Regions from separate parts of the Hansschlegelia sp. KR7-227 genome, predicted to be linked through region 2. Evidence: riboswitches for the same ligand, from Rfam matches in the RefSeq annotation. Region 2 holds a riboswitch; the other holds the start of a gene.
What was found. Region 2 has a riboswitch for thiamine pyrophosphate ahead of thiC (phosphomethylpyrimidine synthase ThiC). Riboswitches for the same ligand answer to the same signal wherever they lie in the genome.
Positions count from the first base shown of each region.

Region 1: another riboswitch for thiamine pyrophosphate. It lies ahead of thiO (glycine oxidase ThiO); the one in region 2 lies ahead of thiC (phosphomethylpyrimidine synthase ThiC).

Region 1 covers NZ_JBMSEA010000001.1:615,474-629,807, forward strand. Annotated here, with positions in the region: gene ACO2RJ_RS02865 (ABC transporter ATP-binding protein) at 1-294, opposite strand, end outside; gene ACO2RJ_RS02870 (ABC transporter ATP-binding protein) at 291-1,067, opposite strand; gene ACO2RJ_RS02875 (LysR substrate-binding domain-containing protein) at 1,267-2,157, shown strand; gene ACO2RJ_RS02880 (hypothetical protein) at 2,238-2,396, opposite strand; gene ACO2RJ_RS02885 (SOS response-associated peptidase) at 2,509-3,174, shown strand; gene pqqA (pyrroloquinoline quinone precursor peptide PqqA) at 3,412-3,492, shown strand; gene metC (cystathionine beta-lyase) at 3,590-4,762, opposite strand; gene ACO2RJ_RS02900 (hypothetical protein) at 4,954-6,096, shown strand; gene ACO2RJ_RS02905 (hypothetical protein) at 6,187-6,459, shown strand; gene ACO2RJ_RS02910 (thiamine phosphate synthase) at 6,478-7,089, opposite strand; gene ACO2RJ_RS02915 (thiazole synthase) at 7,086-7,856, opposite strand; gene thiS (sulfur carrier protein ThiS) at 7,860-8,057, opposite strand; partial or broken gene thiO (glycine oxidase ThiO) at 8,026-9,048, opposite strand; TPP riboswitch at 9,119-9,220, opposite strand; gene ACO2RJ_RS02930 (hypothetical protein) at 9,293-9,787, opposite strand; gene ACO2RJ_RS02935 (SDR family oxidoreductase) at 10,000-10,746, shown strand; gene ACO2RJ_RS02940 (DUF2218 domain-containing protein) at 10,900-11,952, shown strand; gene ACO2RJ_RS02945 (ribokinase) at 11,976-12,938, opposite strand; partial or broken gene ACO2RJ_RS02950 (GntR family transcriptional regulator) at 13,089-13,220, shown strand; gene ACO2RJ_RS02955 (GntR family transcriptional regulator) at 13,389-13,784, shown strand; gene radA (DNA repair protein RadA) at 13,854-14,334, shown strand, end outside.
Region 2 covers NZ_JBMSEA010000001.1:61,288-75,621, forward strand. Annotated here, with positions in the region: gene thiC (phosphomethylpyrimidine synthase ThiC) at 129-1,991, opposite strand; TPP riboswitch at 2,076-2,185, opposite strand; gene ACO2RJ_RS00300 (class I SAM-dependent methyltransferase) at 2,286-3,545, opposite strand; gene ACO2RJ_RS00305 (phytanoyl-CoA dioxygenase family protein) at 3,715-4,395, opposite strand; gene ACO2RJ_RS00310 (NAD(P)(+) transhydrogenase (Re/Si-specific) subunit beta) at 4,392-5,786, opposite strand; gene ACO2RJ_RS00315 (proton-translocating transhydrogenase family protein) at 5,794-6,237, opposite strand; gene ACO2RJ_RS00320 (Re/Si-specific NAD(P)(+) transhydrogenase subunit alpha) at 6,237-7,445, opposite strand; gene ACO2RJ_RS00325 (aa3-type cytochrome c oxidase subunit IV) at 7,450-7,740, opposite strand; gene ACO2RJ_RS00330 (ABC1 kinase family protein) at 7,878-9,266, opposite strand; gene ACO2RJ_RS00335 (class I SAM-dependent methyltransferase) at 9,376-10,017, opposite strand; gene mnmA (tRNA 2-thiouridine(34) synthase MnmA) at 10,014-11,189, opposite strand; gene ACO2RJ_RS00345 (hypothetical protein) at 11,389-11,565, shown strand; gene glgA (glycogen synthase GlgA) at 11,569-13,014, opposite strand; gene glgC (glucose-1-phosphate adenylyltransferase) at 13,120-14,334, opposite strand, start outside.

The DNA of each region.
Region 1 (14,334 bases), 550 kb from region 2:
CGGAAAGACGTTCGCTTCCTGCGGCACGTAAGCGAGGCCCGCGGCGACGCGCTTGGCGGGCGTCTCCGCCGTGACGTCGTGTCCTGTGACCTTCACATGGCCGGAGCGGACGTCGAGCAGCCCGGCGAGCGTCTTCACGAAGCTCGACTTGCCCGATCCGTTCGGGCCGATCACGGCGAGGATCGTCTCCGGCGCCTGGTCGAGATCGATTCCGCGGACGATGTCGCCGCCGCGGCCGTAGCCCGCCCGGAGGTCCCGGACCGACAGAGCCGGGATCGCATCCGCCGCGCTCACGCCGCGACCCCGAGATAGGCTTCGACGACGCGGCGGTCCTTCACCACCTCGTCGAAGGACCCGGACACCAGCCGCTTGCCCTCGGCCATCACGTGGACATGGTCGCAGAGCTCGCCGATCAGATGCATGTCGTGCTCGACGAGTCCGAAGGAGACGCCCTCGGCCTTCAGCTCCCGCACCAGCCGGATCATCTCGGACTTGAGCGGCGGCGCGACCCCGGCGCCGGGTTCGTCGAGAAGGATGAGCTTCGGCTCCAGCAGCAGGGCGCGCGCGAGATCGAGGAGCTTCTTCTGGCCGCCGGACAGGCCGCCGGACGGCTGGTCGGCGAGCCTGAACAGGCCGACGCGCTCCAGAAGCGCCTTCGCCTTGAGCGCGTTCGCGCTCTCCTGCGCCCACCATTTTCGGCGTCCGAACAGGCTCGCGACGACGCCTTCGCCGCTCTGGCCGCGGGGCGCCAGCAGCAGGTTCTCGAACACGGTGAGGCTGCCGAGTTCGCGAACGACCTGAAAGGTGCGCGCCACGCCGAGCGCCGCGAAGCGATGCGCCGCAAGCGGCGTGACGTCCTGGCCCGAGAGGAGAACGGCGCCCACGTCGGGTCGGACCATGCCGGTCATGACGTTGAGAAGCGTGGTCTTGCCGGCGCCGTTCGGGCCGATCAATCCGGTGATGCGCCCGGGCTCCAAAGTGAGGCTGCATCCGTCGAGCGCGGCGAGCCCGCCATAGCGCTTGGCGACGTCGCGGACTTCGAGGAGGGGAGCGCCGTGGGCGGTCACGAGGCGCGCGCGGCCGGACCCGCCTCCGGCGCTGTACGGTGGCCAAAATTGCCCAATACGTAGGCTGTGACTGCTTTATGTGCGTGCATTCAGCCTGATCGCTCGCCAGTATTTCGGAACAGGCGCTATCCTAAAGATCAGCATCGGCGCGACGCAAATTTATATTGCTTTGCGAAAAGCCAAATAATATTTAGCTTCCATGGCGCGACCGTTAGAGATCATGCTGCTGCGCACCTTCGTGATGCTTGTCGAGCAGCGCAGCGTCACGCGCGTCGCCCAGAAGCTTCACCGCACGCAGCCGGCAGTCAGCCTGCAGATCCGGCGACTGGAGGAGGCGGCGGGGCAGGCGTTGTTCGAGACCGATCTCAGGCGGCTGCGCCTGACGCCGCACGGCGAGACGCTGCTGCCTTACGCCCGCGCCATGCTGCGCATGCATGACGAGGCCCAGCTCAAGCTGTCGTCGGAAGAGATCGAAGGCCGCGTCACCCTCGGCTGCCCGGACCTCTACGCGGCCTTCCTGCTGCCGGAGACCCTGGCGAGCTTCCGGCAGGCCTATCCCCGCGTCGAAGTCTCGGTACGCTGCGCCCTGTCCCGGCAGATCGCGACCGACATGGACGAAGGCCTCGTCGACGTCGCCATCGCCACCCGCATGCCGGGCGTCCAGCCCCGGACGGGCGACGCGAGCCGGCTGCGGGCGGAGAAGCTGGTGTGGCTCGGCGCGGAGGGCGGCGACGCCCATCGCCGGCCGCAGGTGCCGCTCGCCATGCTGCCCGAAGGCAATCTCTACCGGGACCTCGCCTTGATGGCGCTGAACGAGGCCGGCCGCGGATGGCGGATCGCCTGCGTGTCGGAGAGCATCGCCGGGCTTCAGGCGATGGCGCTCGCCGACGCCGCCGTCATCGTGCTGTCAGCCTCGGTCGACGCCAAGGGTCTCGTCCGGCTCGCGCCGGAGACCGGACTGCCGCCGCTCGCCGACGTCGACATCATGCTCTGGCGGCGCATCCAGGGGCTGTCGCAGGCGGCGGAGCATTTCGCCCGCCATATCGAGCAGCATGTCGGCCGGAACGCAGCGACGAAAGAGGCGGCCTGACGCCTCAGCCGCGGTCGGGCGCGCCGGCGGACCCTATCGCCGCGATCGGCGCCTTTGTCGAAGCGGCTGAAGCGGCCGGCTCACATCCGCGGCGGCAACTGGACGCGGTGGGGCAGGGTGGCCGGGTTGATTCCCTCCGCCGGCTTCACATTGGCGCAAGCCGCCAGCGGGGCTGCGAGCAGGAAGGCGGCGATCGCCGCCCGGGCGATCATCATGCGGCGGATCGGTTCTGGAGTCATGGTCGCTCTTGCGTCCCGGCTTCGACATGGCGGCGGACTATGGACCGCGTCGACGTCGACGTCGACGTCGCGCTGGCGTCGCGGGCAGCCGGGCGGCATGGTGGCGAAAGCGATGTGCAATCTCTATTCGATGACCAAGCCGCAGGATGCGGTCCGCCAGATGACGCGCGCCTTGCGCGATCATGCAGGCAATCTACCCGCTCTTGCGGCGATCTTTCCGGATCAGCCCGCTCCGATCGTCCGGGTCGCGGACGGCGAGCGAGAGCTCGCTTTGGCGCGCTGGGGCATGCCCTCGCCGCTCTTCGCTCTGCAGGGGCGATCGACAGACCCCGGCGTCACCAACATCCGCAACACGGCGTCTCCCCATTGGCGGCGCTGGCTCTCGCCCGCAAACCGCTGCGTCGCGCCGTTCACAAGCTTCACCGAGTACGAAACGACGCCGGAGGGCAAGAAGGCGACGGTCTGGTTCGCCCTTGACGAGAGCCGGCCGCTCGCCGTGTTCGCGGGGCTGTGGGCGAGGTGGACCAGCGTGAGGAAAGTGCGGGAAGGCGAGGTTACGGCTGATCTTTTCGGCATCCTCACCACCGAGGCCAACGACGTGGTGGCGCCGATTCACCCCAAGGCGATGCCGGCGATCCTGACGACCCCGGAGGAGATCGACGTCTGGCTTCGCGCCGACTGGGCCGAGGCGCGGACTCTTCAGAGGCCGCTCCCGTCCCATCTCCTGAAAATCGTGGCGCGCGGAGAGAAAGAAGACATCGCGCCCGGAACGGCGTGACGCCGGGCCGAGCTGATCTCGGGCCGACCTTCGGGCGTGAAGCTTATGAAGCTCTTATATCCGCGACCAAGCCGCCAAACCTGTCGATGACTGCGCCATCCGGCCCGGCGGGAGAAACATGACAGGGAATTAATTAGCGCTCCACCCCGCCCCGTCCTATGTTGTTCGAGACAGGACGCAGCAAGCGCTCCTACGCCCCGCGGTGCGAATGACCGCGTGACCTGAAGGAGATTTATCATGGCTCTGTGGACCGCTCCCATCGTTGAAGAGACCCCCGTCGGCCTCGAGGTCACCTCGTACAGCCCGGCGGAGCTCTGAGCCTAAAGCTCAGTCTCTTCTAGGAAATTCGAAGCCCCGCGCAGCGCAAGCCGCGCGGGGCTTTCGTTTGTCTTGGGGCCCGTTTGCCTGGGCGCCGTCAGCTCGCGGCGACATAACGCTCAAGGCCGGCTTCTAGGTCGCCGATCAGATCCTCGACGTCTTCCAGCCCGATGTGAAGCCGCAGCGTCGGGCCCCTCGGAGTCCAGTTCGTCGCCGTCCGCACCCCGGAGGCGTCGTAAGGGATGGCCAGGCTTTCAAATCCGCCCCAGGAATAGCCCAGACCGAACAGCTCGAGCCCGTCGAGCAGAGCCGCCACCGCATCTTTCGGGGCCGGCTTGAGCTCCAGGGCGAAGAGTCCCGACGCGCCGCTGAAATCGCGCTTCCACAGCGCGTGTCCGGGGTCGCTTTCCAAGGCGGGATGGCGAACCTTGGCGACTTCGGGCCGAAGCTCCAGCCAGCGCGCCACCCGCAGAGCCGACGCCTGGTGATGGGCGAGCCGCACGCCGAGCGTCCGCAGGCCGCGCAACGCGAGAAACATGTCGTCCGGCCCGACGCACAGCCCGAGCGCGCCGTGGGCCGCTTTCAGGGCCGGCGCATAGGCTCCCGTCGCGGACACCCAGCCGATGAGAACGTCGGCGTGGCCGCCGAGATATTTGGTGCCGGCGGAGACCGCGAGGTCGACGCCGTGGTCGTGAGCCTTGAAGTACAAGGGCGTCGCCCAGGTGTTGTCCATGATGACCGCCGCGCCGCGCGCGTGGGCCGCGCCCGCAATCGCCGGGACGTCCTGGATCTCGAAGGTCAGCGAACTCGGGCTCTCGACATAGACGGCCTTCGTGTTTGGCCGCATGAGGTCGGCGACATGGGCGCCGAGCGCCGGGTCGTAATAGGTCGTCTCGACGCCGAGCTTCTTCAGCAGACCGTCGCACAGTCGCCGCGTCGGCTCGTAGACGCCGTCCGTCATCAGCAGGTGGTCGCCGGCCCCGAGCGCGGCGAGCAGCGCGAGCGCGCAGGCGTTGAGGCCCGACGTCGCGAGCGCGACATGGGCGCCGCCTTCGAGCGCGGCCAGGGCGTCGCACAGCGCGTCCGAGGTCGGGGTCCCGCGTCGGCCGTAGCTGTAGCGTCCCTTGGCGGACGCATAATCCGCCATGGTCTCCCAGACGACCGTCGAGCCGCGCACGATTGGCGGGTTGACGAAGCCGAACTGCTCCGCGGGATCGCGCCCCCGGATCACGAGTTCGGTCATCGGGCCGTAAGTGCGGTCGCTCGCCATGTCCGGGACGCCTGCTTCGTGCGGAGCCAAGGACATGGCGGCTCGCGCAATCGGCCGTCAAGCGCCGCGCGCGGGCGGCGTCGGGCTTCCCGGGAACGCGCCTGGCTTCCGCAAGTCGTCTTGTGCTTTTTTTGGACCGTCGTTAGCGTCCTGACCCTTAGATCAAGAACACGTTCATGGGGGAACTACCGATGACGCGTCGTCTCTTTCGCTTCGTCGTTCGGGCGACATTCGCGCTGGCGGCCATGTCGCCTGCGGCCGTATCGGCCCAGAACCGGGCCACGGTGGAGGTTCCCGCCGACAAGGCGCGCGTCACAGGACAGATGACCATCGACTACGCCTCGCGCTCCGAACGCTCGGCGAGTGGCATCGACACCTATGAAATCCAGGAGCTCAAGGTCGCCGACCTGTTCATCATGCGCGGAACGGTCCAGAGGCAGCCGGGCGCGCGCATGACCTACAGCCTGCGCTACGACGTGTTCAATCCCGCCAATCCCTCGCAGATCGCGCGCGACGTCGCGATCCTGCGCGGCGACCTTCCGATCGACGCCAAGGGCCGCTATTTGCCGGCCGACGGCAATCTGCGCATCGACGTCGTCAAGGGCCAGCAGTCGTCCTCAAAGTTCGGCGGCGTGCTGCAGGGCCGGCGGGTGCTGAAATGGTGGGACGTGGCCGAGCGTCTGAAGACCGCCCGCGCCGAGGCCGACAAGATCTACGCCCGCGTCATCGAGGGAAAAACGGTGACCATCACCGTCAAGAATCCGGATCCCCTCGGATTCGAGAACGTGGCGCTGGCGGCCGGGCCGTTCTCGTTCCTCGTGCCGACCAAGGTGACGGGAAACCTCGATTACGACTATGAGCTCGGCAACTGGCTGACCGACGGCGGAGGCCTCAACTTCGCCTACACGATCGGCGACCGGCCTTACAGCGACAAGGTCACCGGCTCGATCCGCTATGTCGAAGAGGAAGGCTCGTTCACCGATCCGGCCGGCAAGAAGCGCGACTACACCGGTTACTACGACTACAATTTGAGGTGGAACGAACAGGCGGTCCAGAACGACCAGTCGTTCTTCTCCTCGAGCCAGTCCCAGGACGCGGACGCGTTCTTCTCCTCATCCGACCAAAGCAAGCCCGGCCTGTATGGACGCGTCTACTACAAGGACACGGAAGACTACTGCAAGAAGCAGAAGACCGACAAAGGCGAGGACGAATGCGTCGGGCCGACCCGCTCGGAAGTCGTCTACGACCTGAAGGCCGTCGGCCTGACGTATCAGCAGTTGGCCTACTGGATGAAGGTCGAGCCGCTGGCGCTGGGTCCCCTCACCGACGAGTGAGCGCGGCGCGGCGCGCGGCCCGGCGTCGCTCGCGGAACCATCGGCCTCGCTACGGCTTGTTCCCAGGCACAAGGCAACGCGGGGACGACGATGAGCGCAGGTTCACCTAAGCCGGAAGAGGACAGCACGATGGTCGACGGCGCGTCCGAGGCCGACGCCGCTCGTCCCGTCAAATTTGAACACCGCAAGGGGGTCGGGCCGGGCGAGGGCGGCTCGCCGGCCGGCGACGAAGCGCCGGACGCCGGCGAACTTGCCGGCTCGAAGCGCAAGGACGGCGAGCCGGCCCCCGCGGCGTCGCCGGCGTCTCCCGGCGCGATCCCGCCGGACGAGGTCACCACCGAGACCGACGACGGCGTCTCCTGACGTCGTCCCAGCCTTCGGTCAGACCGGCTCCCGCGTGACCGCGAGCCATTCCCGCGCCCGCGCCTCGGGGTCCGCGGCGCCGAGCACGTTGTTGACGACCGCGACGATGTCGGCGCCGGCGGCGAGGCACTGGCGCGCCCTGTCGGGCGTGAGGCCGCCGATCGCGATCAGCGGGCGGTCCCCGATCGCCCGCTTCCATTCGTCGATCCTGTCGAGCCCCTGCGGGCCGAAGGGCATTGTCTTGAGGATCGTTGGCCAGATCGGTCCGAGAGCGATCTGATCCGCCCCGACGGACAGCGCGCGGTCGAGCTCGGCGTGGTCGTGGGTGCTGACGCCGATCTCCAGGCCCTTGGCCCGAAGGGCGGCGAGGTCCGCGGCGTCGAGGTCCTCCTGGCCGAGATGGACGTGGCTCGCGCCCTCGTCGATCGCGATCTCCCAGTAGTCGTTGACGACGAGCACGGCGCCCGCGCGCCGGCAGTCCGACAGCGCCTCGCGCACCGCGCGCCGCACCTCGTCGGCGGGGGCGTCCTTGATCCGCAGCTGGATCAGCCGCGCGCCGGCGCCGACCAGCCGGCGCACCCACGCCGCGCTGTCGACGACGGGATAGAAGGCGTCGAGCGGTTGGCTCACGCGAGGCTCGCCCGGCCAAACACCGGCGTGGACGGCGCCGCCATGTCGCGCGGTTCGATGGGGCCTGCGAGGAAGCCCGAGCGGCCGGCTTCGATCGCGCGTCCGAAGGCGCCCGCCATCGCCACGGGGTCCGCGGCCTTCGCCACAGCCGTGTTCAACAGGATGGCGTCGTAGCCGAGCTCCATGGCGGCCGCTGCGTGGCTCGGCTTGCCGATGCCGGCGTCGACCACCAGCGGCACGTCGGGGAAATGCGCGCGGAGCGAGCGCAGGGCGTAGACGTCGTTCAGCCCCATGCCGGTGCCGATCGGCGCGCCCCAGGGCATCAGCACCTTGCAGCCGGCCTCCAGCAGCCGCTCGGCGACCACGAGGTCGGACGTCGTGTAGGGAAACACCTCGAAACCGTCGTCGGTCAGGATCTTGGCGGCCTCCACGAGACCGAACACGTCGGGCTGCAGCGTGTCGGCGTCGCCGATCACTTCGAGCTTGACCCACGGCGTGCCGAACACTTCGCGCGCCATCTGCGCCGTTGTGACGGCCTCCTTGACCGAATGGCAGCCGGCCGTGTTGGGGAGCACGCGGACGCCGAGATCGCGGATCAGTCCCCAGAAATCCTGGCCCTCGCGCAGCCGCCCGGATTCCCGGCGGAGCGACACCGTGACGATTTCGGCGCCCGAGGCGCGCACCGCGTCGGCGAGCACGGCCGGGGAGGGATATTGCGCGGTGCCGAGGAGCAGCCGCGAGCCGATCGGGGTTCCATAAAAGTCCATGCGTCAGCCTCCCTGCCGCGGCGAGACGATCTCGATGCGGTCGCCGTCGGTCAGCGCGGTCTCTTCCCGAGCGCGCGCCGGCACGAAGGCGCCGTTGACGGCGGTCGCGACGACGGCGTCGCCATAATCGAGCGCGGCGAGGGCTGCGGCGAGATCGGCCGCCTCGAGCTCACGCGCTGAGCCGTTGACGATCAGTTTCATGCGAAGGCTCCGAAGTCTGGAATACGGCGTCCGCAGCCTTACGGGCGTAGGCCGGCGAGAGCAGGAAGCCGTTGCGGTAGAAGCCGTTGAGACGGAACAGGCGTCCCCGCTGCTCGATCCGGGGGAGATTGTCCGGAAACGCCGGCCGCAACTGGGCGCAGGTTTCGACGATCTCCGCCTCGCCGAAGGCCGGATGAAGCGCATAGGCGCCATTGATGAGCTCGACGGCCGAGCGGGCCGAGACGCCGGCGCGCGAGGCGCTTTCGATCGACGTCGCGCCCACCATAAAGAGATGGTCCGCGCGCGGGATGACATAGAGCGCGATGCGCGGATGCAGAAGGCGGATTGGGCGCGAGAACGAGATCTCGTCCGTGCGGAGCAGCAGCATCTCGCCACGGACGCCGCGCAGCTCCGTCAGGTCGCGGCGCGCGCCGAGGCCACGGCAGTCGAGCACGGCGTCGCCCTCGGCCGTCTCGGGGTCGGCGTCGACCGCGAACCGCACGCGACCGCCCAGGGCCTCCAGCCGCCTGATGAGCGCGGGCAGGGCCCTGCGCGGATCGACATGGCCTTCCTGCGGGAAGAACAGCCCGGTCGCGAAGCGTCCGGCGAGGTCGGGCTCGATTTCCGCGATACGCTCCCCGTCGACGCGTTCGTAGCGCTCGGTCAGTCGGGCGAAACGGGCGAGGTCGGCGGCGTCGCGGCGCGACGCCACGACGAGCGTGCCGTTGACGTCCACCTCGTCGATCTCGCGCGGCCACCAGGCGAGAGCCTCGGGTCCGAGCTCGGCGACCTCGTCCTCGCCGGCCTCCGCCTCGCACCAGGGCGCGATCATGCCGCCGGCGGCCCAGGAGCACGCGTCTTCGCCGAGGCGTTCGCTCCGCTCGAGGACGTCGACCTCAGCGCCGCGCCGGGCGAGCTCCACCGCTGCAACGAGGCCGGCGACGCCGGCGCCGATCACCGTGACGCGCATGGCTCCAACGCTCCTTCGACCTCCGCTCGACGCAAAGCCTCGCGATCACGGATCGTCGTCGACAGTGAAGGAAAAGCGGAGCGGACGCCTCAGGCGCCGCGGAACCCGTTCCTTCGCCGGCATGACCCGGATCAGGTTCAAAGGGTCCGGCCGATCGCCGTCTCAGCCCCTGCGGGCGCCCCTCGGATGCGTGGAAAGAGTGGTGATCGGACCGCCAGGTGTCAACCGGAAGCGCCGGCGGCGGCATCCCGACGCGCGAACTCCGTCAGGGCGTCCAGCCGCACGCCTTGGCGATCTTGGCGCGCACGGTCGCGAAGCCCGACGTGTCGAACACGGTCTCATGAACCGCGCCGCTCGGCTCCCGGACCGTGAATCGCAGCGTCCCCGGGTCGGATATCGCCCGCAGGAAATCCTCGGGCGGGTCGTCGAGGAAGACGGCCTTTCCGTTGGTGGAGACGACCCATTTCGAGGCCTTCGCTTCACCGGCGCCGACCTCGAACGTCACCGCGAGCTTCTGTCCGGAAGCGCCCCATCCGCCGGTCGTTCCGACCAGAAATTCGGTGCGTCCGCTGAGGCAGCGCGCGATCATGTAGCTCGGTTCGTTGTAGGAGGCCGAGGGCGCGGGCAGGAGCGCGGTGGCGTAGCCGCCGCCGGCGTCCGGCAGTTCGGCCGTGTACGTCCACCCGTCGGCGCGGCCGCCCTCGGCCGACGCGACGGATGAAAGCAGGAGCAGGGCGGCGGTCAGAGCGATTCTGAGCATGGCGGTCGCCGGATGAGGGAGAGCGAGGGCCGGTCTACGCGGTCGTCATCGTCCTGGACCTGCCGACCCTGCATCGGAGCAATCCGGCGATGCGCCGGCGACGGGAGCGGCCGTCCTTGACTTGAACGACCCTCGGCGCAGGTGCGCGCTCACGCCATTCTGCGGCCTGTTCGCCGCTCGCCGTCATTTCCCCCAACCAAGGAGTCCGCGCCATGACGCGCTTTCAGGGCAAGATCATACTCATCACCGGCGGCACGTCCGGCATCGGCTTCGCGACCGCGCAGCGTCTGACGGAGGAGGGCGCGCGGGTCGTTCTCACGGGGCAGAACCCCGGCCGGATCAACGAGGCGCGCAAGGCGCTTCCCGACGCCGTCGTGATCGCGAACGACGCCGCGGATCCACAGGCGGCGGAGGCGCTCGCGGTCGAAATCCGCGGCACGGTCGGCGAGCTCGACGGCGCGTTCCTGAACGCGGGCGCCGGCGCCTTCAACACGCTGCAGGACGTGTCGGCGGAGGACATCGACAGGCAGTTTGCGCTCAACGTCCGCGGTCCGATCCTGCAGGCCAAGGCGCTCAGCCCGGTGATGCGGGACGGCGGGTCGTTCCTTCTGGTCGGCTCGGGCACCGTCGGCTCGCCTCGCGCCGACGTGCTGGTCTACGCCTCCACCAAGGCCGCGATCCGCCAGATCGCCCGATCGCTTGCGAGTGAATTCGCGCCGCGCAAGATTCGCGTGAACGTGGTGACGCCGGGACTGACCGAGACCGGCTTTCACGATCGCGCTGGCATGACCGCCGACGCCAAGGCCGCCTACAAGGCCGCCGTCGCCCAGGCGGTGCCGCTGAAGCGCCTCGGCCACACCGCGGATGTCGCCGCCGTCGCCTGCTTCCTGTTGTCCGACGAGGCGGCGTACGTCACCGGCGCGGACTACGCCGTGAACGGCGGGGTCAACATGGCCTGACCTCGGGCGGCCCTCGCGAGCTTCTTGGACAGTCACCTGCATGTAATTGGAATAACTATAACTTTGCTGCGCTGGCTTGCCTCGGCGCCGCCTCCTGGACTACAGCCGATCGTCGATCGGCCAGCGTTCACGAGGCCAGCGGAGGTTGCGTCCATGACGTCGCTCGTCACCGAAGCCGAGATCACGCTGCCCGACGCCGCCGGGCTCGCCGCCAAGTTCATCGAACACCTCGCCGAGCATGACGTCGCCTGCGAGACGTCGGCGGGGCGCACCGTGGCGGATCTCGGCATCGGCGCGGGCGTGCTCGAGGCCAGCGGCCCCCTGCTCAAGGTGCGGCTCGAGGCCGACGATCTCGGAAAGCTCGAAATGCTGCGCTCCTTCGTGGCCTCGCATGTCGTGGAGTTCGCGGACGGCCCGGAGCCGTCGATCGTCTGGCGCGGCGGCGTCGGGCGGAGCGACGCCTTCTCCGACTTCCGCGAGGTGACGCTGAAAGGCGTCCGGACGATCGCCCCGCGCATGCGACGGCTGACCTTTGCCGGGGACGTCGCGCGCTTCGCGTCCGAAAAGGACCTGCACGTCCGCATGTATTTTCCGCCCGAGGGACTGGCCGAGCCGGAATGGCCCCGGCCCGGTCCCGACGGTCGCACGATCTGGCCCGCGGACGACCGCAAGCCCGAGGTCCGCTACTACACGGTGCGCCGCGTCGACGTGGCGACCGGCGAAATCGATCTCGACTTCGTGCTGCACGCCGACGCCGGCCCGGGCGCCGACTTCGCCCTGCGAGCTGCGGCCGGATCGGTCTGCGGGATCGCGGGGCCGCTCGGCCGCACCGCTCCGACGGCCGCCTGGACGCTGCTCGCTGGCGACGAGACCGCGTTGCCCGCAATCGCGCGTATCCTCGAGGCGATGCCGGCCGACGCCCGGGGCGCGGCCCTGATCGAGGTCGAGGACGAAAGCGACGAGATCCCGCTCGATGCGCCCGCCGGCCTCGAGATCCGCTGGCTTCGGCGCGGGGGCGAGACGGCCGGCGCGCCGCTCGTCGCGGCGATCGCGGCCCTGCCTTGGCCCGACGAGCCGGACCTGTTCGTCTGGGTCGCGTGCGAATATGGCGCGTCGAAGACGATCCGGAAGCATCTCAGGAGCGTCCGGGGCCTGCCCCGCGAGCGGCATCTCGTGGTGGGCTACTGGGAGCGCGAGGCGCGCTGAGGCCTCCGGAGATCCGGTCTCCGTCAGGCCGTCGCGCGCCGTTCCAGAAGCCGCTCCACTTGGTCGCGGCCCGGCAGGGCGTCAAACACGCCGAAGCGCGTGGTCGCGAGGGCTCCCCCGGCCACAGCCCGGGTCAGCGCGTCCTCCCACGCGCGACCCTCGCACAGCGCGACCGCGAGTCCGGCGGCGAAGGCGTCCCCCGCGCCGAGCGTGTCGATGGCGGCGACCGGGAAGGCTGACTGCGTCAGAGGCTCCTCGCCCCGTCGAAAGGCCCGGGCGCCGCGGGATCCGATCGTGACGACAAGCGCCCGGACGCCGCGCTCGAACAGCGCCTCCGCGAGCGGCTCGGCGCTCTCCGCGCGGTCCCCCGGCGGCGGCGCGCCGACCATTCGCGCCAGACCGGCCGCCTCCACGACGTTGACGATCAGGATGGAGGTGTCCGCCAGCATGGCCGCCGAAGGCGGGCGGAACGGGGACGGGTTCAGAAACGTCAGCCTGCCGGCCGCCCGTGCGATCGCAAAAGCCTCCACGATGGGGGCGTCCGGAATTTCGAACTGCGCGAGAACGGCGTCCGCCTCGGCGACGAGTTCGGCGGAGGCGGCGACGTCTTCCCCCGTCAGGGCGAAATTGGCCCCGGAATGAACGGCGAGACAGGTCTCGCCGGATTGCGCTATGAAGCCGACCCCGGCGCCTGTCGGCGCGCGCCGGCGTCGCAGCATGGAGACCGGCAGATCCGCCCGCCGCAGCGCCGGTTCGGCGAGCGCGCTCAAATCATCGTCACCAATGGCGATGAGGCCGTCGACATGCGCGCCGAGGCGCCGCGCCGCAACGGCGAGATTCAGGCCCTTGCCGCCGGCTTCGAGGGCGAACGCCGTCGCGGCGAGCGTTTCCCCCGGTTCCGGCAGACGCTCGACCTGCGCGGTGCAGGCCGCTACGAAGCTGCCGAGAATGAAAAGATTCGCAACTCGTCCTGTTTCAGGCATCATTCTGGCGCCATGTTGAACAAAACTGTGAATGCTGGGATGCGTCGGGGCGACGGTCGCCCGCTTAATAATGCCCGGACCGTGCACACCCCAGTGAAAGAGCAGCCTAGCCTTCAGAGTCGTCTTCGACTTCGCGACGACACGGCGATGCCGATGTATCGCCAGCTTGAAGATCAGATCGGCGCTCTGATTCGCAGCGGCGAGCTGCCGCCGGGCACCACGTTGCCCGCGGAACGTCAGCTTGCGCAATACCTCGGCATCAGCCGGACGACGGTTCAACATTGCTATGGCGCGCTGCGCCGCAAGCGCCTGCTCAGCGCGCATGGTCGACTCGGCTTCATCGTCGAGCCGCCGGACGCGCAGATCAAACCCGGCATGGAGCGCCTGAAGGGGTTCACGGAGGAGATGCGAGAGCTCGGTCGCGTGCCCTCGTCGGAAGTTCTTGAGCGGGTTGTGATCCACGACAGGTCCATCGCCTCTCTCTTCGGCCTGCCGTCGACCGCCTCCTTCCTGAAGCTGGTGCGCGTGCGCATGGGCGACGGCATCCCTCTGTCGCGCGAAGTCGCCTGGTACAATCTCGCGGCCGCAGAAGGCCTCGAGTCCGCCGACGTCAGCGGGTCGGTGTATGAGACGCTGAGAGAGCTCGGCGCGCCCCTGACAAGTTGCGAGCAGACGATCGAGGCCACCCAGCCGAACGAAGAGGAGTGCGCGATCTTCGGTTTCGAAACGCCGCGCCCGTGTCTGCTGATCAAGCGCCGCACCTTCGACCCCGACAGTCGCATGGTCGAATATGTCGAGGGACTGTTCCGCGGGGACGCCTACGCCTACCGGCTGAAGCTCGCCGTCTGAGCCAGCTTCGCCATTCGCAAGGCTGAGCGACGCGCCATAGCGCGACGCCGTCGTCCTCATGGATTTCTCATGGCTCGCCTCAAACCCTCATTCGTCTGCCAGGTCTGCGGCGCCGTCGCGCCGCGCTGGTCGGGCAAATGCGAGGCCTGCGGCGCATGGAACGCGATCGTGGAGGAGGCGGCCGCGGCGCCGCTGACCGGAGGGACGGCGGCGGCTCGGGCGCTCGGCCGGGGTCGGGTCGTGGTGCTGGAAGGGCTGACGGGCGCGACGGACGAGGCGCCGAGGCTGGCCTCAGGGATCGCCGAACTCGACCGCGTGACCGGCGGCGGCTTCGTGTTCGGGTCGGTGCTGCTGCTCGGCGGCGAGCCCGGCATCGGCAAGTCGACGCTGCTCCTCCAGGCCAGCGCGGCGCTGGCGCGCTCCGGCGCTCGCGTCGTCTATGTCTCGGGCGAAGAGGCGGCGGGCCAGGTGCGGCTGCGCGCCCAGCGGCTCGGTCTCGGCGACGCGCCGGTCGCCCTCGCCGCGGAGACCTGCGTCGAGGACATCCTGG
Region 2 (14,334 bases):
GGTTCCGGGACGAGCCCGGAACGACGACTGGGCGAGCGGGCGAACGAGTCCGGGCGGCCGATCCCGCGCTAGAGGGACCCTCGGACGCCCGTCCCGCCCGGCGGCGATCCGGGTCTCGCTGCTCGAACCTACTCCGCCGCGACGTAGAGCTTCCCGCCGCCCTCCAGAAACTCCTGCGTCTTCGCCTGCATGCCGGCTTCGGCCTCGAGCGCTGTGCGCTCGTTGTCGCCCATGGCCTTGGCTTCCTCGCGCAACTCGCGGGTGATCTGCATGGAGCAGAATTTCGGCCCGCACATCGAGCAGAAATGCGCGACCTTGTGGGCGTCCTTGGGCAGCGTCTCGTCGTGGAAGGCGCGGGCGGTGTCGGGATCGAGCGAGAGGTTGAACTGGTCCTCCCAGCGGAAGTCGAAGCGCGCGCGGCTGACCGCGTCGTCGCGGATCTTCGCCGCGGGATGGCCCTTGGCGAGATCGGCGGCGTGGGCCGCGATCCGGTAGGTGATGACGCCGGTCTTGACGTCGTCGCGGTTCGGCAGGCCGAGATGCTCCTTCGGCGTGACGTAGCAGAGCATCGCGGTGCCGAACCAGCCGATCATCGCGGCGCCGATGCCCGAGGTGATGTGGTCGTAGCCCGGCGCGATGTCGGTGGTGAGCGGTCCGAGCGTGTAGAAGGGCGCCTCGCCGCAGACGGCGAGCTGCTTGTCCATGTTGGCCTTGATCTTGTGCATCGGCACATGGCCGGGGCCCTCGATCATGACCTGGCAGCCCCGTCCCCAAGCGACCTTCGTGAGCTCGCCCAGAGTGTCGAGCTCGGCGAACTGCGCGGCGTCGTTGGCGTCGGCGATCGAGCCGGGGCGCAGGCCGTCGCCGAGCGAGAACGACACGTCGTATTTCCGCATGATGTCGCAGATGTCGCCGAAGCGCTCGTAGAGGAAGCTCTCGCGGTGCCCCGCGAGGCACCAGCGCGCCATGATCGAGCCGCCGCGGGAGACAATCCCCGTTACCCGGTTGGCGGTCAGCGGCACGTGGCGCAGCCTCACGCCGGCGTGGATGGTGAAGTAGTCGACGCCCTGCTCGGCCTGCTCGATCAGCGTGTCCTTGAACACCTCCCAGTCGAGCTTCAGCGGGTCGCCGTCGACCTTTTCCAGCGCCTGGTAAATCGGCACCGTCCCGATCGGCACGGGCGAGTTGCGGATGATCCAGGAGCGGATGTTGTGGATGTTGCGGCCCGTCGACAGGTCCATGACGGTGTCCGCGCCCCAGCGGATCGCCCAGACCAGCTTTTCGACCTCCTCGGCCGCGCCGGAGGTGACGGCGGAGTTGCCGATGTTGGCGTTGACCTTGACGAGGAAATTCCGCCCGATCGCCATCGGCTCGAGCTCGGGATGGTTGACGTTCGCCGGAATGATCGCCCGGCCGCGGGCGATCTCCTCGCGCACGAACTCGGGCGTCACGAAGTCGGGGATCGCCGCGCCGAAGCTGTCGCCGTCGGCATGGCGAAGCTCGGCGCCCTCGACCGCCGCCTCGCGGGCGAGATTCTCGCGGAAGGCGACATAGGCCATCTCCTCCGTCACGATCCCGGCGCGCGCGAATTCGTACTGCGTGACCATCGTGCCCGAGGGCGCCTCGAAGATTGCGCGCTCGGCGGGGCAGGGGGCGACGAGCCGGTCGGCGGAGACGTTGCCGTTGTCCTCCGGCTTCACCGCGCGGCCGGAGACGGTCGAAAGCCCGCGCCGGGCGATCCAGTCTCCGCGCACTTGGCGCAGGCCGCGCGCCAGATCGATCGGGGCGTCGGTCTCGGTGTAGGGGCCGGACGGGTCGTAGACACGGACCGGCGGCTCGTTCGGGTCGGTCAGCTGGATCTCGCGGAATGGCACCCGCAGGCCCGGATGCGCCTTCGGCTCGGCGTAGACCTTGCGCGAGCCCATGATCGGGCCGGTCGTCACGCTGTCGGGGGCCGCTTTCGCGTCGCGCGGCGGAACATAGACGTTCATGGGGGATCTCCTCCTCGAGAGACTCGAATTCAGGAGATCCGGGAGTTCGACGACGTCTGGGGCGAACGCGTTTCGATAGGCGAGCCGCTCGCTGGTTCCCGTCCCTTCGCCGGCATGACCCGGATCAGGTTCTAAGGGATCGGCGTAGCGCCATCTCAGCCCCGCATCGCAGCGGGACGCCCCTCGGACCGAGGCCGACGTTAGAAGCGGTCGAACAGCTTGTCGAGCGGGTTGGCGAAAGGTTGAACGCTCCGGCGCCGAGGGCGCCGGAGCGTCGACGACTTCAGGCCGCGGCTATTCCGCCGCCAGAGCGGCGGGCGCCGTCATCGCCTGCTCGGCGCGCTTCAGCGCCGCCTCGGCCTCGTGGATGTAGTCGCGCGTCAGCGGCACGGCGTCCTGCCGGCGCGCCAGCTGCAGCTGGAACACCACCACGCCGCGGTAGCGGAACGCCGCCTCGCAGGCCGCCAGGTAGTACTCCCACATCCGGCAGAAGCGCTCGTCGTAGAGCGCCACGGCTTCGTCGCGACGCGCCATGAAGCTCGCCCGCCAGTCGCGCAGCGTGAAGGCGTAATGCAGCCGGAGCACCTCGACGTCGGTGAGGACGAGCCCCGTCTTCTCGATGATCGGCAGCAGCTCCGACAGCGAGGGCAGCGCCCCGCCGGGGAAGATGTACTTGTCGATGAACGGATTGGTCGAATGCGGCCCGTCGGAGAGGCCGATCGTGTGCAGCAGCATCACGCCGTCTTCGGTCAGCCGGTCGCGGCAGGTCTCGAAGAAGGTCCGGTAGTTGCCGATCCCGACATGCTCGAACATGCCGACCGAGACGATGCGGTCAAAGGCGCCGTCGAGCTTGCGGTAATCCTTGAGCTGGAAGTCGACCTGGTTCTGCAGGCCGGACTCCGCCGCCCGGCGCCGGGCGATCGCCAGTTGTTCCGTAGAGAGCGTAATTCCGAGCGTATTGCCGGCGCCCGCCACGCCCGCGAGATAGAGCCCGAGCCCGCCCCAGCCGCAGCCGATGTCGAGCACGCGGTCGCCCGGCCGGATCGCAAGCTTCGCCGCGATGTGCCGCCGCTTGGCGAGCTGGGCGTCGTCGAGCGGCGCGTCGGGGCTGTCGTAATAGGCGCAGGAATACTGCCGGTCCGGATCGAGAAACAGCGAGTAGAGCCTGGCGTCGAGATCGTAATGATGCGCGACGTTGCGGCGCGACCGGACGAGCCCGTTCGCCTGCGCGACCCTGCGCCAGCGCAGCCTGAACCATTCGAGCGCGCGTATCGGCCAGGGGTCGGGCGCGCTCGGAGTCTGGCCGAGCGCGAGGTCGAGGAACTCCGCGATGTCGCCCTGCTCCATGAGCAGGCGGCCGTCCATGTAGAGCTCGCCGAGCTTCAGGTCGGGGGCCAGCGCCAGCCCCCATTGCGCCGCCCGGTCCGTCAGTCGAATGGCGACGCGCCGTCCTGAGCCGTCGCCGAAACGCGCCGTCCGCCCCGACGCGAAAGTGACGACGAGATCGCCGCGCCGGATCAGACGCGCAAAGATGCGCGCAAGCACTTTCTCCATGATCGCCTCCGTAGAAGGCGCGCCTCCCGCAAGGCGGCCTCACGAAAGATTGTTAATTGTGGAGAAAGTTTACGCGAGTCCAAAATCACGGCGCTGTGTGCAAATCCGGTTTGCATTTTCCCTTTGTGTCACAAGGGCGTCCCCGGCGCGCGGCTCAGAAAAAAGGGTCTCAGCACGCCGCCCATGTCAGCGGCGGAGGAAGGTCCGCCCCGGCGTAGTCGACATGAAGCACCCGTCGAGGCGCGTCCGAGGCCGAGCGCGCCGATGCGTGGAGCGCGAGCAGACGCATCGCGAGCACGTCGCCCGCCTCGCCCGTCGCGGTCAGGACGGGCGCCGCCCGCGCCTTAGCCGCGGCCTCCGCGGCGGAGACACGGCCGAGGCGATGCGAACCAAGCGCGACCTTGACTGGGCCCTGACCGGCGCCGCAGGCGTCGACGAACAGACGCAGCGTCAGCATCTCGGCAAGCAGCGCGACCGGCGGCTCCACATGGGCGACGCCGTCCTTGACGGTCCACGGGCCGAAACCCTCGACGTCGATCCGCCGCGTGACCGCGATCGTGCGATCCTGATGCCAGGGGACCATCCAGTTGGTCGCGGCGGTCTTGTCGAAGCGGACCACGCGGATCGGGCGCATGGGCCGGCCCGACAGCGCGTTCGCAAGGCGGCCGAGCGCGCCGTCGCTTGCGATCAGACGGCCGGCGCGCGACTGGCGGTCCACGCCGCGGACGCCCGCTTCAGCCCTGAAGTCGTCTAAGAATTCAGCGGCGACAGCCGCGACGTCGGCTGCGGAAACAACGCGGCGGACGACGCAAGCGCCGTCCGCCGTCAGACTGTCGGACGCGTCGCTCACAGCGCCTTGACGATCTGCTCCGTCATCTTCTTCGCGTCGCCGAACAGCATCATCGTGTTGTCGCGGAAGAACAGCTCGTTCTCGACGCCCGCATAGCCCGAGCCCATGCCGCGCTTGATGAACAGCACCGTGCCCGCCTTCTCGACGTCGAGGATCGGCATGCCGTAGATCGCCGAGGTCTTGTCGGTCTTGGCGGCCGGGTTGGTGACGTCGTTCGCGCCGATCACGAAGGCGACGTCAGCGCCGGCGAACTCCGAATTGATGTCCTCGAGCTCGAACACCTCGTCATAGGGCACCTGGGCTTCGGCGAGCAGCACGTTCATGTGGCCGGGCATGCGGCCTGCGACCGGGTGGATGGCGTATTTGATCTCGACGCCTTCCTCCTTGAGCTTGTCGCACATTTCGCGCAGCGCGTGCTGCGCTTGCGCCACCGCCATGCCGTAGCCCGGCACGATGATGACCTTGGACGCGTTCTTCATGATGAAGGCGGCGTCTTCCGCCGAGCCCTGCTTCACCGGACGCTGCTCGACCGCGCCTGCGGGTCCGCCGGCCGTCTCCCCGCCGAAGCCGCCGAGGATGACGGAGACGAAGGAGCGGTTCATGCCCTTGCACATGATGTAGCTGAGGATCGCGCCCGAAGAGCCGACCAGCGCGCCGGTGATGATCAGCGCGAGATTGCCGAGCGTGAAGCCGATGCCGGCCGCGGCCCAACCCGAATAGGAGTTGAGCATCGACACGACGACCGGCATGTCCGCGCCGCCGATCGGCACGATCAGCAGGAAGCCGAAGACGAGCGCGACCAGCGTGATGAGCCAGAACACGACGTGGCTCTCGGTCATCACGAACAGCACGACCAGCACCACCAGAAGGGCCGCGAGGCCGATATTGATGACGTGCCGCATCGGCAGCAGGATCGGCTTGCCGGACATGCGTCCGTCGAGCTTGGCGAAGGCGATGATCGAGCCCGAGAAGGTGATCGCGCCGATCGCGACGCCGAGCGCCATCTCGACCAGGCTCTGGCCGTGGATCGAGCCGCTCTGGCCGATGCCGAAGGCGTCCGGCGCGTAGAGCGCGGCCGCCGCCACCAGCACGGCGGCGAGGCCGACGAGCGAGTGGAAGGCCGCGACGAGCTGCGGCATCGCGGTCATCGCGATGCGCTTCGCGGTCACGCCGCCGATCGCGCCGCCGATGCCGAGGCCCGCGATCACGAGGACCCAGCCGAAGGCGTCGGTCGGAGGCGAGACGAACAGCGTCGTCACCACCGCGAGCGTCATGCCCGCGATGCCCATCTGGTTGCCGCGACGCGAAGAGGCGGGGCTCGACAGGCCTTGCAGCGCAAGGATGAAGAGGACGCCGGAGACGAGATAAAGGATCTGGACGATGTCGGTCACGGCGCCGTCAGCCCTTCTTCTTGTACATGCCGAGCATGCGCTGGGTGACGAGGAAGCCGCCGAAGATGTTGATCGAGGCGAGGATCAGAGCGACGAAGCCGAAGGCCCGCGCCCAGCCGGCGCCGGGATGGCCGGCGAGCTCGACGCCGACCGCGAGCAGCGCGCCGACCACGATCACCGAGGAGATCGCGTTGGTCACCGCCATCAGCGGCGTGTGCAGCGCGGGCGTCACGCTCCACACCACGTAATAGCCGACGAACACCGCCAGCACGAAGATCGCGAGGCGGAACACGAAGGGGTCGATCACGCCGCCCGTCGCGCCGTGCGCCGCCATCCCGGCGGCGTCGGCGATCTGGTCGACGTAGGACTGCGCCGCTTCAGCGGACGCGCGTGCGGCGTCGGCGGCGGCGCGGGCGCGTTCGAGCGCCTGGTCGGGGGTCAGCTCGGCCATCAGCTGGCTTCCTGCGGAGGCGGTGTGTCGGACGGCGTGTCGGCGTCAGGCGAGGGAGCCGCCGGCTTCGGCGCGTCGGGCGATTTGGCGACCGGGTGGATCACGGCGCCGTCGCGCGTGAGCGCGGTCGCCTTGACCAGCTCGTCGTCCCATTTGACGGCGAGCTGCTTGGTCTCCTTGTCGAACAGCGTCTCGAGAAACGCCGAGAGGTTCTTGGCGTAGAGCGCGGAGGTCGAGGCGGCGAGACGCCCGGCCCAGTTAACGTAGCCGACGATCTTGACGCCATCGACGTCGACGACCTCGTCGGGCTTCGCGCCTTCGACATTGCCGCCGCGCTCGACCGCGAGGTCGATGACCACCGAACCCGGCTTCATCGACTTCACCATCGCCGTCGTCACCAGCCGCGGAGCGGGGCGTCCGGGGATCAGCGCCGTCGTGATGACGATGTCCTGCTTGGCGATGTGACTTGCGGTGAGTTCGGCCTGCTTGGCCTGATACTCGGCCGACATCGCCTTGGCGTACCCCGCCGCCGTCTCGGCCTGCTTGAACTCCTCGTCCTCGACCGCGATGAACTTCGCGCCGAGGCTTTCGACCTGCTCCTTCGCCGCGGGGCGAACGTCGGTCGCGGTGACCACGGCGCCGAGCCTGCGGGCGGTCGCGATCGCCTGAAGGCCGGCGACGCCGGCGCCCATGACGAAGGCGCGGGCGGCCGGCACGGTGCCGGCGGCGGTCATCATCATCGGCAGCGCGCGGCCATATTCCGCGGCGGCGTCGATCACCGCGCGGTAGCCCGCGAGGTTCGCCTGTGACGACAGCACGTCCATCACCTGCGCGCGCGTGATGCGCGGCATCAGCTCCATGGCGAAGGCCGTGACGCCGGTCTTCGCCAAGGCCTCGATCTCGGCGGCCTTGCCGTAAGGATCCATGACGCCGATCACGAGCGCGCCGGGCTTCAGCCCCTGAAGCGCGTCCGGCGCCGGCCGGCGCACCGTCAGCAGCACGTCGGCGCCGTTCAGGGCGTCGGCGCGGGAGCCGGCGACCTTCGCGCCGGCTTCGGAATAGGCGGCGTCGGTCACGCCCGCGGTCAGCCCGGCGCCGGATTCGATCGCCACGTCGGCCCCGAGGCCGATCAGCTTCTTGATGACGTCCGGCGTGAGCGCGACGCGCGTCTCACCCGGGAAAACCTCTTTCGCGACGGCGATCCGCATCAGCTCAGCCGAGCACGGCCCAGAGGCCGGTCACGACGACGCCCGCGATGATCACCGGAACGATCGTGCCCTTCTCGCTCATGGCGCCGATGACGCCGGTGACGAGCGCGAGCACGATGCCGAGTCCGCACAATCCCCAGGAACCGGCAACGCCGCCGATCGCGAGCGAAATCATGATCACGACGAGCACCGCGGTCGCGACCTTCGAGAGCTTCATGACCATCGCATAAGTGCGCTCGTGCTCGGCGTAGTCGTTGCCGGTCGCGGTGGCGTATTCGTGGACGTGCTCGGCCATTCTGGCGTTCCCTCGGAGTGGCGTCTTGTGGGCGTCTTCCTTCGCCATGTAGCCGAAAGAATCAGTCCCGGCAATTCCCCCAAAGGTCTGGCATGCCAGATTCACAGAGGCGTTCCATCATCTGAAAATTGAGGCGATTACCCCCTGGATCCGGGATCGCCGCCGAGCGGCTCGAGGCCGACCGCGAGAAGCGCTTCCCGCTGGCGCGCGGCCACCGCCGAAACCGAGAAATCCGCCATCGTGTCCCGGAACAGCTGCGCGAAGTTCAGCTCCGCCGCGAGGTGCAGGAACACGCCGCCGAGCCCGATCGCGGCCCGGTCCATGAAGACGAATTCGCGCGGCACCGTGATGGGGCCTTTGCGCTTCAGCTCCTGCGCCACCTGGAACGCTTGGCGTCGGCCATATTCGCCGGGCGAGACGCCGTCGGCGATGGTGCGAACGCGGTCGTCCAGCAAGGGCCCGTAGATGAAGCGCGCCCAGATGTTGAGCACGTCGATCAGCTCGCGCTTCAGTCCCTTGAAGCCCCAGACCTCATAGGCGTGGACCACGCGCGACTCGTCGCCGTCGCGCAGCCCTTCGTAGAGATCGACCACGCCGCCGACGAAGCTCGCCGGAAACACCCGGATGCAGCCATAGTCGAGCAGGTTGATGCCCTGTGGCTCTCCGTCTTCCGAAAAGGCGGCGTAGTTGCCGAGATGCGGATCGCCGTGAATGACGCCATGGCTTGAGAACGGCCCCCACCACGCCTTGAACATGGCGACCGCGATCCGGTTGCGGACCGCGAGCGGCGCCTCCTTATAGGCGAGCAGCTTGACGCCTTCGAGCCAGTCGAGCGTCAGCAGCCGGCCGGTCGAGAGATCGGGCCAGACGCCCGGCACGCGGACCTCCGGCGTCTGGCCGAGCATCCGCGCGTAGAGCGCCGCGTGCTTGGCTTCGCGGCGGTAGTCGAGCTCCTCGCGGATGCGCGCCCCGATCTCCTCGACGATCTGGCTGGTGTCGATCGAGGCGTCGAACCGCCGGCGGATGTCGAACAGGAAGCGCAGCTGGCCAAGGTCCGCCTCGACCGCCGACGCCATGTCCGGGTATTGCAGCTTGACCGCGAGCGGTGCGCCATCGAGCGCCGTCGCGCGGTGCACCTGGCCGAGCGAGGCCGCCGCCGCCGGCTCTTTCTCGAACGAGCCGAACCTCGCCATCCAGTCCGGCCCGAGCTCCGCAGCCATCCGCCGGCGGACGAAGCCGTAGCCCATCGCTGGGGCGTCGGACTGAAGCTGCGCCAGCTCCTCGGCGTATTCCGGCGGCAGCGCGTCGGGGATCGTCGCGAGCAGCTGCGCGACCTTCATGACCGGGCCTTTCAGCCCGCCGAGCGCAGCCCTCAGGTCGGCGGCGCGATCGGCGCGTCCGGCCGCGCGGCCGAGCAGTTGCGCCTGCGCGATCCGCGCGGCGACCCCGCCGACATTGACGCCGACGCGGGCGTAGCGGGCCGCGCGGGCGGAGAAGCGGTTTCGTTCGATGTCGTCTGGGGGCATGTGGGCTTTACGTCGGAGCGCGCCGGTCGGTTCCGGCGGGGGCCGACGACATATCGTCCTCCCGGGCCGCGCATGCGAGGCCCGCGGGCGGGGAAAGGACGACGCGAGCTCAGCCCGCCTTCTTGATCCGGACGATCTTGAAGAACCCGGCGGGAAACACCGGGGCGACGTCGATCACGGCCATGTCGCCGGCCTTGGCGGCCCAGGCGCTCAGACGACTGACCTTGAAGTCGCTCGACCAGCCCATCTTGGCGACCAGCGGCGCGACCGCGGCCTCGACCGCCGCCATCGCGCCCCCGCCCGCGCCCATCTTGGAGGCGATCACGATTTCGCCGCCGGGCTTCAGAACGCGGCGCATCTCGTCGAGCGCGCCTTCGGGGTCCGGCACCAGCGTGATCACGAACGGAACGGTGACGGCGTCGAACGAGGCGTCGGGCAGGCCGAGCCGGCAGGCGTCCATCGCGCAGAGGCCGCGCACCTGGGTCAGGCCCTGGTCGATCACCTTCTCGCGCGCCTTGGCCAGCATGTGCTCGGACAGGTCGACGCCCACCACGCGCGAGCCCTTGGGGTAGTAGCGCAGCACCAGCCCGGTGCCGACGCCGACCTCGAGGATGTCCGGCCCGCAGGCCGCGGCCGCCGCCGCCGCCTTGCGCTGGCCGTCGGCCAGGAACCGGACATAGACCTTGTCGTAGATCGGCGCCCATTTCTCATAGGCGCGCTTCTGGCCTTCCAGATCGTACTGAACGCTCACGCCGCCGCCTCGCTGATGCGCCTCGCCGGCGCTGAAACGCCCGAGGACGCCCGGATGATCCCGCCGCCGAGCACGCGCTCGCCGGCCTCGTCGTAGAGCGCGCAGGCCTGGCCTGGCGCGACGCCCATCTCGCCGTCCACCAGCTCGACCTCGGCCGCGCCGTCCTCCCCCGCGAACAGCCGCGCGGGCGCCGGGGGACGCGTCGAGCGCACCTTGGCCAGGAGGGGCAGCCCGTCCGCCGGCAGATCGGACAGCGCGGCGTCGCCCAGCCAGTTGAGGTCGCGCAAGGCGACCCGTCGCACGGCGAGCGCCTCCCGCGGGCCGACCACCACGGTCTTCGCCGCGGCGTCGATGCGCACGACGTAGAGCGGCTCGCCGGCGGCGATTCCCAGTCCCTTGCGCTGGCCGACCGTGTAGCGGAGCACGCCCTCATGGCGGCCGAGCTCGCGGCCGGAGAGATCGACGATCGGGCCGGGCTCGGCGGCGCCGGGCTTCAGCTTTTCGATCAACTGGGCGTAGGAGCCGTTGGGGACGAAGCAGATGTCCTGGCTGTCGGCCTTGTCCGCCACCGCGAGGCCGAGCTCGCGGGCGAGGTCGCGCACCTCGGGCTTCGTGAGGTCGCCGAGCGGGAAGCGCAGCATGGCGAGCTGCTCGGGCGTCGTGCCGTAGAGGAAATAGCTCTGGTCGCGCTCGGGATCCGCGGCGCGGTAGAGGCCGCGACCGCCGCCAGGAAGCGCCCGCGAGGCGACGTAATGCCCGGTCGCGAGCGCCGCGGCGCCCAGATCCTTCGCCATGTCGAGCAGGTCGAGGAACTTGACCGTCTGGTTGCAGGCGACGCAAGGGATCGGCGTCTCACCCTTAAGATAGGCGTCGGCGAAGGGCTCGATCACCGCCTTCCGGAAGCGCGCCTCGTAGTCGAGCACGTAATGCGGAATCCCCAGCCGGTCGGCGACGTCGCGCGCGTCGTGGATGTCGCGGCCGGCGCAGCAGGCGCCCTTCCGCGCCGTCGCGGCCCCGTGGTCGTAGAGCTGGAGCGTGACGCCGACGACGTCGTAGCCGGCGCGGGCGAGCAGCCCGGCGACGACCGAGGAATCCACGCCGCCCGACATGGCCACCACGACGCGCGTGGCGGAGGGCGGGCCGGACAGGTTGAGGTCGACGGGCGGGAGCATGGCGTCAGGGAGGATCGCGTTGGGGTCCGCGGGGTTCTATCGCGCCGCGCCGGAATGCGAAAGCGCGTGGCGCGTCGCCTTCGGCCCGGCGGATTGGAGCCATTCCAGAATGCGCGGGCCGCTATGCTTCAGGGGGCGTCCCGCCGGCATGGGCATTGCGTGGCAATCCCCATCCGGGGCCAACGGATCGGAGCATCGCATGGGCATGATCGAAATCGTGGTGGCGCTGTGCCTTCAGGCCGAGCCGTCCTCCTGCCGGATCAGCCGGGAACGGCATCCCGGCGCCATGACGGCGTGCGTCCAGAGCAGCGCGGGCGACGCGCTGTCGGAGCCGGGATGGTATCGCGCGCGCTACTCCTGCCGCTGGCGGACCTGACGCTCAGTTTCCGGCAAGCTGGCGGTACAGCCCGGCGTAAACCCCGGCCGAGGCTTCCCACGACACGTCGGTCGCCATGCCGTTGCGCTGCAGCGCGGCCCAGGCGGTCTTGTCGGCATAGAGCGCCGCCGCCCGGCGCAGCGCCGCTTCGAGCGCGGGCGCGGCCACGGGCGAGAACTGAACGCCGGTCGCGCATCCGGCCGCGAGCGCCATCGGGTTGGCGTCGATCACCGTGTCGGCGAGGCCGCCCACACGGGCGACCACGGGCACGGCGCCGTAGCGCAGCGCGCAGAGCTGCGTCAGCCCGCAGGGCTCGAAGCGGGAGGGCACGAGGATCGCGTCGGCGCCGGCCTGCAGGAGATGCGCGAGGTCCTCGTCATAGCCGATGACGCAGCCCACGCGGCCGGGCTTTTCGAGCGCGAGCGCGCGGAAGCGGCTCTCGAGCCAGAGTTCGCCCGCGCCGATCAGCGCAAGATCCGCGTCGAGCCCCAGCAGCGTCGGCATGACCTCGGCGAGCAGGTCCAGCCCCTTCTGGCTCGACAGCCGGCTGACGACGCCGAAGGTCAGCCGGTCGGCGGTCGGATCGAGGCCGAAGCGCTCCCTGAGGGCGCGCTTGCAGGCGCTGCGGCCGGCCAGGTCCCCCGCCTGGTAGCGCGCGGGCAACCGTGGATCGGTCGCGGGATTCCAGACATCGACGTCGATCCCGTTGAGGATCCCCGAGACCGTGGCCGCCCGGCCGCTCAGCAGACCGTCGAGGCCGATTCCGCCGTCCGGCTCGAGGATCTCGCAGGCGTAGGTCGGCGACACCGTGGTGATCCGGTCGGCGAAATAGAGCGCCGATTTGAGGTAGCCGACGCCGCCGTAATATTCGACGCCGTCGATGGTCATGGCCGCGTCCGGGAGCCCGAGCTGCGCCGCGAGGGAGGGCGGAAACCAGCCCTGGAACGCGATGTTGTGGATGGTGGCGACGGTCTTCGGCCGCGGTTCGGGACCGAAAGCGAGATAGGCGGCGGCGAGACCTGCCTGCCAATCGTGCATATGCACGATTTGAGGCGTCGGAAGTCCCGCCGCGCCGCGCGCGATCTCCGCCGCGACCTTGCCGAGAGCCGCGAACCGGAACGCGTTGTCCGGCCAGTCCTTGCCGTCCGGACCGACATAAGGGTTGCCCGGACGGTCGTAGAGATGCGGCGCGTCCAGGATGAGGAGGTCGAGCCCGTGCGCTTCGGCGGCGACCACCGTCGCCGGGCCGCCGAACAGCTCGTCGAACCGCGCGACCGTTTCGCCGGCGCCGGCCTGCGCCATGACCTGCGGATAGCCCGGCAGCAGCGTGGTCACGGCGACGTCATGCGCCGCCAGCGCGCGCGGCAGCGCCCCGACCACGTCGGCGAGGCCGCCGGTCTTGATCAGCGGATAGCATTCGGAGGCGACGGCGAGGACGGGGAGGGGCATGGGGCGCGACAGCGGTTCGAGCGCGGCCACGGTCGGCCGCGTCCCGTTCTTAACGCTCCGGCCGGCGTCGCACGAGCCCGGCCTTGGGAGGGCGACTCTCGACCTTCACAGCCGATCGATCATCGCCTGGGTGATCAGGCAGACGCCCTTGTCGGTCCGCCGGAAGCGTTGCGCGTCAAGGACGGGGTCCTCGCCCACGACGAGCCCTTCCGGGATCTTCACGCGGCTGTCGATCACCACGTTCTTCAGCCGCACGGAGCGGCCGATGTCGGCGTCGGGCAGGATCACGGCGCGTTCGACGTCGGAGTAGGAGTTGACCCGCACGCCGGTGAACAGCAGCGCTTCCTTCACTGCGGCGCCCGAGACGATGCAGCCGCCGGAGACGAGCGATGAGATCGCGCGGCCGCGGCGATCGTCGCGGTCATGGATGAACTTCGCCGGAGGCGTGATCTCGGAGAACGACCAGATCGGCCAGTCCTTGTCGTAGAGATCGAGCGCCGGCACGAAGTCGGTGAGGTCGATATTGGCCTCGAAATAGGCGTCGACCGTGCCCACGTCGCGCCAATAGGGCTCCTCCTCGGTCTTCGACCGCACGCAGGAGCGCGAGAAGTGGTGGGCGACCGCTTTGCCGCCCGTCACGATCGCCGGGATGATGTCGCGGCCGAAGTCGCGCGACGAGTTCGGGTCGGCGGCGTCCTTGCGCAGCAGGTCGAACAGGAACGGCGTGTCGAAGACGTAGATCCCCATCGAGGCCAGCGCCAGGTCGGGCCGGCCGGGCATCGCCGGGGGATCGGCCGGCTTCTCCAGGAAGGCGACGATCCGGTCGTTCGCGTCGACATGCATCACGCCGAAGGCCGAGGCCTCCTTGCGCGCGACCTCGAGGCAGCCGACGGTGACGTCGGCGCCGCTCTCGACGTGCTGGGCGAGCATCTGCTCGTAGTCCATCTTGTAGACGTGGTCGCCCGCGAGAATGACCATGTAGCGGGGCGCGTAGTCCTCGACGATGTCGATGTTCTGATAGACGGCGTCCGCCGTGCCGAGATACCAGGCGTCCTCCGACACGCGCTGGCTCGCGGGGAGGATGTCGAAGCTCTCCTTGCGCTCGGTGCGGAAGAAATTCCAGCCGCGCTGCAGGTGCCGGATCAGGCTGTGGGCCTTGTACTGGGTCGCGACGCCGATCCGCCTGATGCCGGAATTCATCGCGTTCGACAGCGCGAAGTCGATGATCCGGGCCTTTCCGCCGAAATGGACTGCGGGCTTGGCGCGCCGGTCGGTCAGCTCCATCAGACGGGAGCCGCGCCCGCCCGCGAGCACGAACGC